Teredinibacter turnerae T7901: one gene and its partner. The protein of the gene in region 1 interacts with the protein of each later gene in a pairwise test. Links are inferred from orthologs where the notes say so. Each region holds a gene or a part of one and is shown on either strand. Other genes may lie near its edges.

What was found. Proteins that work in one complex are often made in the same cells at the same time.
Region 2: the proteins of TERTU_RS13640 (region 1) and TERTU_RS08315 interact in binary tests that used the Escherichia coli proteins (3 or more experiments, as listed by UniProt). The link is inferred for Teredinibacter turnerae T7901 from one-to-one orthologs.

The regions. Positions count from the first base shown.
Region 1 is NC_012997.1:3,433,738-3,438,333, reverse strand. The notes cover bases 503-3,489. They hold TERTU_RS13640 (protein-disulfide reductase DsbD family protein), read right to left. Parts: upstream 2,903-3,489; coding sequence 1,103-2,902; downstream 503-1,102. Other genes in these bases: TERTU_RS13635 (N-acetylglucosaminyltransferase), read left to right, coding at 3,216-3,489; aroQ (type II 3-dehydroquinate dehydratase), read right to left, coding at 503-842. Also shown: accB (acetyl-CoA carboxylase biotin carboxyl carrier protein), read right to left, coding at 1-292; more of aroQ, read right to left, coding at 378-502; more of TERTU_RS13635, read left to right, coding at 3,490-3,815; TERTU_RS13630 (copper chaperone PCu(A)C), read left to right, coding at 3,865-4,302; TERTU_RS13625 (DUF2333 family protein), read left to right, coding at 4,305-4,596. UniProt on the Escherichia coli protein: Required to facilitate the formation of correct disulfide bonds in some periplasmic proteins and for the assembly of the periplasmic c-type cytochromes.
Region 2 is NC_012997.1:1,913,753-1,917,808, reverse strand. The notes cover bases 1-3,000. They hold TERTU_RS08315 (DsbE family thiol:disulfide interchange protein), read right to left. Parts: upstream 1,762-3,000; coding sequence 1,240-1,761; downstream 1-1,239. Other genes in these bases: TERTU_RS08310 (heme lyase CcmF/NrfE family subunit), read right to left, coding at 1,758-3,000; TERTU_RS08320 (agmatine deiminase family protein), read right to left, coding at 206-1,225; TERTU_RS08325 (carbon-nitrogen hydrolase), read right to left, coding at 1-184. In the rest of the region: more of TERTU_RS08310, read right to left, coding at 3,001-3,791; cytochrome c maturation protein CcmE, read right to left, coding at 3,781-4,056. UniProt on the Escherichia coli protein: Involved in disulfide bond formation. Catalyzes a late, reductive step in the assembly of periplasmic c-type cytochromes, probably the reduction of disulfide bonds of the apocytochrome c to allow covalent linkage with the heme.

The DNA of each region.
Region 1 (4,596 bases):
AAGCACCGGGGCTTGGCGAACGGTAGAAGGTGCCAACCATAGGGGACACCACTTTGTGGCCTGCCACTTCCGGGGCTTTTTCTTCACTCGGAGCGGGCGCAGCGGCCACGGGGGCTGGTGCAGGTGCCGCGGCAACCGGCGCAGGTTGAAATACTGTTTGCATGGGAGCGGCGGCTGAGCGCGCACCACCACGGCTGATGCGAACAGATTCTTCGCCTTCTTTAATTTCCAGTTCTTCGACGTTGGATTCCTCCAACAATTCGATCAGTTTTTTGATTTTGCGAATGTCCATTGTGTCCTCTCAGTAGCTGTGTGCTGTGACTAGGTCTGTGTTTTGTTGTTGCGGGAGGAATGTCGGCACTCCTCCGGTACGATATTCAGCTGTGTTTTTGTTCGGGCTTGTTTTTATCCAGATAATTGAATGCCGCTTGCAGCGCGAGCTCATAGCTCTGTGAGCCAAATCCGCAGACCACTCCGACCGCGATGTCGGAAAAATAGGAGTGGTGACGAAAGGCTTCACGGCTGAATACATTCGATAAGTGGCATTCAACAAAAGGGATACCGACGCCTGCAAGCGCATCGCGCAGGGCGACACTGGTGTGCGTAAACGCAGCGGGGTTGATCACGATAAAGTTAACGCCTTCCCTGCGTGCGTCGTGGATTCGGTCTATCAACTCGTATTCGGCGTTGCTTTGCAGAAAATGCAGATGATGGCCCCGCTCAAGGCAAAGCGTCATAAGCTTCTGGTCGATATCTGCAAGGGTTTCTCGCCCGTAGATTTCGGGTTCCCGGGTACCTAGTAAGTTAAGGTTTGGCCCGTGAAGCACCAGAATAGTAGCCATGAAAATTCCTGTGCCTTAAGAAAGTTTTTAACGACTTAGCTTAAGAAAAATGAGGTTAAAAGCGCAGAAATGTCTCGACTTGCGTGTAAAAACGCTGTTTCGAGATGTCTGGAGGGGATTGTGCCTAATTTGGCGGCTGATGTCTATGGGTGATTGCCGTTTTGCTGACAATCACCGCATTTTGCTTCAATATTCCCGACGTTCATGAAATTAGTGGTTGTTATATGATCGAAGTCGGTTTGGATAGCGCTGGTGTTTTTTTACTCCACCGCGCGATCGATTGCGTTGATTACGGCTTTTGGCGTGAGTAATTGTGGCAGGATCTCAGCGTCGCCGCCACCTGCAGGGAACATTAAGTACAGAGGAATCCCGCTGCGGTTAAACTCAGCCAATAGTGCTTCGATTTCGGGGTTGGCATTTGTCCAGTCTCCAATCAGCAGGTTAACGTCTTTATCTAATGCGTGATTGAAGAAATCCTGTGAACTGAAAGCGACCCGTTCGTTCACTTTGCAAGTGATACACCAATCTGCCGTCAGGTTCACAAATACCGGTTCGCCCTGTTCACGCAATTCATTGAGTCGCTCCATGGAAAAGGTCTGCCACTTGTCGTAGGTCCCGGAACTCGTGGCCTTGTAGTCGGTAAGATGCCAACTGAAGTGCGCAACCGCGAGCAGGCTCACCAACACAAGGCCGCGATTGATCCAGCGTAAGATCGTCGATCTTGGTTCGAACTGCGTCAACCATAGGGCAAAGTAGAGGAATAGGGCGCCTAGCAGCGCCATAGCGGTGCCCGTCACCCCACTTTGGTTACCCAGTACCCAGAGAAGCCATACGCAGGTTGCCAGCAGCGGAAAGGCGAGTACTTGTTTCAGTACATCCATCCAGGGCCCGGGAGAGGGTAAATAACGCGCAAGCGCGGGGCTGTAACTTAGCGCAAGGAAGGGGAGCGCCATGCCGAAACCGAGGCAGGCGAAGACCAAAAGCGCGAGGGGGGCTGGCTGCGTAAGGGCAACGCCGAGCGCTGTGGCCATAAACGGTGCGGTACAGGGGCTGGCGACCACGGCCGCAAGTACGCCGGTAAAAAAGGATGCGCCGAGTCCATCACCGGTGGTCAGTCCCTGGCCTGCCCCCATCAAGCTGGTGCCGAAATGGAATGCGCCAAACAGGCTCAGTCCCATCACTAAAAACAGGTATACGAGAATCACAACAAAAAGGGGCTGTTGCAGCTGAAATCCCCAGCCGAGCGCTTCGCCGGTGTGTCGGGCTACCAGAATAATACTCGCTGCGATTAAAAACGAGATCACCACGCCAAGGGTGTAGGCCCAGCCGTGCAGATGCTGCTTGCCATCCTGGTGATTATTGGAGGCAAAGCTAAGTGCTTTCAGGGAAAGGACCGGGAATACGCAAGGCATCAGGTTAAGAATGAGTCCGCCAAGCAAAGCACCAAGCAAAATTAACGGGTTAAAGGGTTGCGATGGTGAAGCTGGTGTTTGCTCTTGAGCCGAAGGCTTCTGTGTTACAGCTGTGCTCGCGCTGGACTCTATGGTCGACTCCGGTGTCTCAACAACAATGCCGTCAGTATCCACCTGGAAGTACTGTTTGCGCGGTGGGTAGCAGAGGCCTGCATCAGCACACCCTTGTGAAACCAGTAGTAATTCGTAGGGAGGCTTGATAGAGGGCGGAGCACTTTTGAAGGTGGTATTGTCGTAATACACCTCGAGCTCTTTTTGATAGTAATCGTCGTACTTGCGTAGGCCAGGGGCGAATTGCAGCTCGAGCTCTTCGCGCTGCTCAGTGTTGTAGGCTTCCATTTTGAAGCGGTGTTGGTACAGGTAGTAACCTGGCGCGATGGTCCAGTCTGTTTCCAGGCTGTTATTGTGGAGTTCGACATTCGCCTGATACGCCTGGTCCACGCTCAGGAAGTCATCATTGTTGCTGCTCGCACCAAAATTGTAGGTATCGCCGTATGCCTGAAAAGCGACGAATAATAAGCTCAGTGAGAGAAAATAGCGCAGGGAAAATTGCGTTGCCGCGGAGGCTTTGAAAAAATAGCGAGTCATAGTATTACGGCTTGTGTGTTATGTTGCGTCAAATTGACGGGGTCTAGTGCCTACTTATCAACCGTAGCTCAGAGACCTCCGCGGCTAAGCGGAGTTCATTCTAAGTGAAACCCAGGCCTACATTGGCGTCATAATTCACAGATTAGTTTAGGGGTTTTCCACAATGCGGGCGCCTAGCGCTTTAATTTTTAGTGTTGGACTGGCGGCAGCCATCGTCGTTTTGAGTGGTTGCGGGGCTTCCGTTGTCGTGAAGGAGACCCCACTTCCACCGTCAGAGTCTGTACCTGTGGCCAGGACCGCAAAGCAGGTTTTGGTGGAAAATCTGTTAGTTCAGGCTGAGCAAGCGTTTCGCAAGGGTCACCTGACCGAGCCTGCGCACAACAATGCTTATGATCGATTTCAATCGGTACTTCTCCTCGATCCTGCCAATTCTGAAGCGCGGGCGGGTTTGCAGGCGATGGTTATCCAGTTTGCCGAAGGTGTTCGGCAGGCGTTGGCTCGCAGCCGGACCCGCGAAGCGGGCGTGCTGCTACGTGAAGCGGAGGCGTATTTTCCGGAGCACCAGCTGCTAGCCGACCTGCGCCGGGAAATGGAACAAATGAATCGCGCCTTGCCGGCCGAGTCTGCGGTGCGGACGACGAGCATAAAACGCATAGGTAAAATAGATGCTATTGATGAGTATCCACTTTCTACTGCGGTACTCAGTGGTCAGCGCGACAGTCTGCTTCCGTTGTTGGCAACGTTGGCACAGCGGGTTGCGCAGACGAATGAAAGTGTCATGATTTATGCGCGAACGGATGCTGAGGGGCGCTGGCTCTACAAGCAGATGAAAAAAGCTGCGCAAGGTTATCGGATACGCGGTGATATTCGGTTATCCAAATCACCCAAAATAGCTATTCTGCCGCCATTATAATTTAGGCGTATTTGGGCGCTTGCCCAATTATGCGGATGAGGAGATCTGAATGCGGTTGCTAACCGGGCCGATAGTGTGGTTGCTTCTTTGGTTACTACCTGGATGTGAACAAACCACTCCCCCGGACCCTGTTACAGTGGATGCTGCTGTTATGCCTCAATTACCGCCAGGACAGAAGACAGCGGTGGTGTACATGACGTTAAAAAATAATTCATCCGCGATGGTGACGCTTAACTACTTGCATTCGGATTTAAGCGACCATATTGAAGTGCACAGAAACATCTATGAAAACGGCTTGATGAAAATGCGGCCGGTACAGCATTTGCGGTTGGATCCACATGCGGCTCTTGCGTTTCAGCCAGGTGGGTACCACTTAATGCTGTTTGACGTGGAGGACGCGCCGCCAGTTGGCCAAACCTTTGATCTGGTTCTGGAATTTGAAGGCGGGTTAAAAGTCACTACTGAAGTGACAGTGAAGGAACGATAATTATGTTTAAGAAAATTACAGCTTCGGCGCGAAGTGCCGGAAGTCGCTTAACAACCGGTTGGAAAGACTGGCGCTCGGATATGGCAGAGTCAAACCGGTGGTTTGGCATTGGCGCTGGCGTTATCGTGGTGTATTTACTGGTCGCGCTGGTGTTAGGGGTAATCTGGAGCTTCGAACCCGAGCCTTTCGATGTGCGCGAGGCGGCAGTACGCGAAGTCGGTGGAGATGAATCTCGCCTGGTTACCGGAGTAATAACCACATCGGCGTTGATCAATGTGGTCGACACCATGCTCA
Region 2 (4,056 bases), 1.5 Mb from region 1 along the record:
CAAAATTACCAGTATCTTCCACCTGGCAAAAATACTGGGTTGCGTGCAACTCCTGGAGCACCACCAGCTCCGCACCTTGCTCAGCAGCATCGCGGATGTAATCACAGGTGATCGCCAGGTTTTCGGTTTTGCTGTTGCCCGGTATCGCTTGTTGAATAACCGCGGCGGTAATAACTTCACTCATAACAACGACTCAAGCTGGTATTTACGCAATTTGCATAGTGGCGCAATGGAGGCTACCGTGTTGCTCAACGAGCGCAGAGCAATCCACCGGCACCACCTGCAATTGAGGTAATAATTCGCGCAGCATGTCTGTTGCGCGTTCGTCTTCTTCTGCCCCGTACACTGGTAGTAACAAGGTGCGATTACAAATTAAAAAATTGGCGTAGGTCGCGGGCAACAGGCGCTGATCGACACGGCTTCGCACCTGAGGTACCGGTAATTCGACCAGCTGCCAGTAATTTCTTTCGCAGATCAAACTGAGCTGCGAATAGAGGGATTCAAGCTGCTCCGCATCCGGGTGCTGCGGGTTGCGGCCACAGGCAACTATCAGATCGTCGGCAACAAAGCGTGCAATAGTATCGATATGCCCGTCGGTATCGTCACCGGTAAGGTTGATGTTATTTACCCACTCTATACGTTCGAGCCCAAAAAGTTTTTTCAGTTCAGTTTCCAGCTCTGCGCGCGTTTTAGCTCCGTTGCGATGGGCATCAACAATACAATCAGCGTTCGCTAACAATACGCCCTGCCCGTTCACCTCAAGCGCACCGCCTTCCACCACGAGGTCGTAACTGGCAACCGTTGAGCCTAGCCAGGGCGCTAACTTGCCGGCGGCGAGATTGTCCTGGATGCAATTGTACTTGCCACCCCACCCGTTAAAAATGCAAGTGAGATAAGACCTGCGACCACCGCTAGAACTGCTTAGTGGCCCGTAGTCGCGCGTCCAGGTATCGTCATAACCCACCGAGTCGATCAAGGTCAGACGCGCCCGGGATTTTTCATCGAGCGCCAGCGATGCAGCCCACACCTTGGAGCGGGAGTCGGGCTTCACCAACATCAGCAACTGAATATTTTTATCCTGCTCGAGCAAGGTTTCAACGATTCTACCGTAGCAATCGAGTACGTCATCGAGCACATAATCCCAATCACTCCCCGCATACGGAAGCGCCATAAGCACAGCAGAAACTGGCCCATATTCTGGGGCCAGATGAAAAGATGAAGTCATGAAAAGATCGCGAACTAGGGTTGGTTAAAAATGGGAGCCAGCTTGGAACGCCACACGCGCTCATCCACGACACCCACATGGCGATATTGAATGATGCCGTTTTTATCGACTAGAAATGTTTCTGGCGCGCCGTAGACGCCGAGATCCAGCCCGAGCGAACCATCGCGATCAGCAATCACCGATTCATAGGGGTTGCCAAAGTGCGATAACCACTCCAAGGCAGCATCGTCTTCATCTTTGTAATCCAGGCCCACTATACGCACGCCCTGCTCCGCCAGCTTGTTGAGATAGGGGTGCTCGACCCGGCAAGATGGGCACCAGGTCGCCCACACGTTGAGTAGGTAGGGTTCGCCCTGCAGGCTCGCGTTGCTCACTGACGGCTCTTGTTCACCGACCACAGGTAGCGAAAACTCTGGCACCGGTTTGCCGACCAAAGCGGAGGGGAGATGACTTGGATCCAGCGAGAGCCCGCGCAACAAAAACAGCGCGAGCACCGCAAAAATAACCAGCGGGATAAAGAGCTTTAATCGTTTCACTGGGAGGCGACTCCGTCTGTCATGGCAGTGGCAGGCTGACCCTCGCCCTGCGCGTCTTCTAGACTGTCATCCGCATCCGTTACTTGTTCGCGAACTGATTGACGAGCGCGATAGCGTTTATCCGCCATGGCAATACCACCTCCAAGCGCCATCAGAATAGCGCCTAACCAAATCCAGCGCACAACCGGTTTAAAGTGGATGCGAATCGCCCAGTCGGTGTTATCCAGTTGCTCGCCCAGAGCCACATAGATATCCCGCGTAAAGCCTGCGTCTATATCCGCCTCGGTCATCACATTACCGCCGGAAAAATAGCGGCGTTTTTCTGGGCGTAATCGCGACACTTCTTTGCCATGTTTGCGAACAATAATCTCACCGACATCAGCAAAATAGTTTGCGCCTTTCACCCGAGTGACATCCAGTAGCTCATATTCATAGCCGGCAGCGAACACCGAATCACCAATCGCAATTCGAACATCCCGCTGATCACTATAGATCGTATTCAGGCTTGCGCCCATTAAGCTAAATGCGAATCCAATATGAGCAATCAACATACCGTAATAACTGGGTGACAGCTTGCTCAGGCCCGCGGTAAATCTCGGGGCATGACGAATTTTACGTTTTAAATCCGCCAAAGACGCAAAAATGACCCAGCTACCCAAGGTGATGCTTATGGCTGCAGCAATTGAATAATCTCCTTCGATCACCCCCGGGATAAAGCTGCCCAACCACAAAGCACCAATGATCGGCACGGTTTGCCAGGGCCGAATTTTACCGTAGTCGGTTTTTTTCCAGTTGAGCATAATGCCGATGCCCAAGAGCGCAGCAACTACCGCCATCAGTTTCACAAAGAAAAAATTAAACCAGGGTTCGCCAACGGAAATCTTACCTAGGTTCAACGCATCGGAAATGATTGGATACACCGTGCCCAGAAGCACAAATAACGCCGCGATGAAGAACAAGATAGTGTTGGCCAGCAGAAACGCTTCGCGGGACAGAAAGTCGAAGCCGGAAATGCTTTTAACCACTTGCGCGCGAACAGCGAAAAGAGTTAACGAGCCGCCCACCACTATTCCCAGGAACGCCAGAATAAACACCCCACGGGTTGGGTCCGATGCAAACGCATGGACAGATGTGATTACACCTGAGCGCACCAGGAATGTCCCCAGCAGGCTAAGTGAAAAACTGAAAATCGCGAGTAAAAGGGTCCAGTTTTTATAGACGCCACGCTTTTCTGTCATCGCTAAAGAATGAATAAGTGCGGTCCCGACTAACCATGGCAGTAAGGATGCGTTCTCTACCGGGTCCCAAAACCACCAGCCACCCCAGCCCAATTCGTAGTACGCCCACCAGCTGCCCAACGCAATCCCCAAACTCAGAAAACACCAGGCCGCGTTAGTCCAGGGCCGCGACCAACGCGCCCAGGCTGCGTCCATCCGCCCGGATAAAAGCGCCGCTATCGCAAACGCAAATACGACGGAAAATCCCACATACCCCATATACAACATCGGCGGGTGAATAATCAGACCTGGGTCTTGCAAGAGTGGATTCAAATCGGAGCCGTCGCTGGGAATATTCGGCAAAATGCGCTCAAACGGGTTCGATGTGGCGATAGTGAACAGGAGAAAGCCGACCGCAATCATCCCCATTACCGAAAGCACTCGCGCGAGCACATCAATGGGCAGACGGCGGGAAAATACGCTCACCGCAAGCGTCCAGCTCGCGAGAATAAACACCCACAGCAATAGCGAACCTTCGTGCCCGCCCCAAACTGCACTCAACTTGTATTGAACGGGTAACACCAAGTTCGATTGCCGGGCGACGTAAGCGACTGAGAAGTCGTCTGTGTAAAACGCGTACGCGAGAATGGCAAACGCGAGCGCAACAAACACGAACATGCCGACACTAAGCGACCGCGCAGACAGCATCCACACCAATCGCCCGTTAAAACTCCCCGCCATAGGTACAACCGAAAGACAAGTGGCGAGAAGCAGAGCAATAATAAGTGACAGTTGGCCAAACTCAGGAATCATAACTAATGCCTTTGCAGGTTTTCATATGCTCGACGCCATCGGTAGTTACCGTGTCAGCGACTTCAGGCGGCATGTAATTTTCGTCGTGTTTGGCGAGAACTTTGGTCGCTACAAATACGCCATCGTGATCCAGCATACCCGTGAGTACAACTGCTTCGCCTTCGGCAAACAGATCGGGCAAGATACCGTCATAGGTAACCGACAACTCAGAGACGCCGTCGGTTACGTCAAAATCAATTTCCAGGTTATCTTTTGCTCGTGTCAC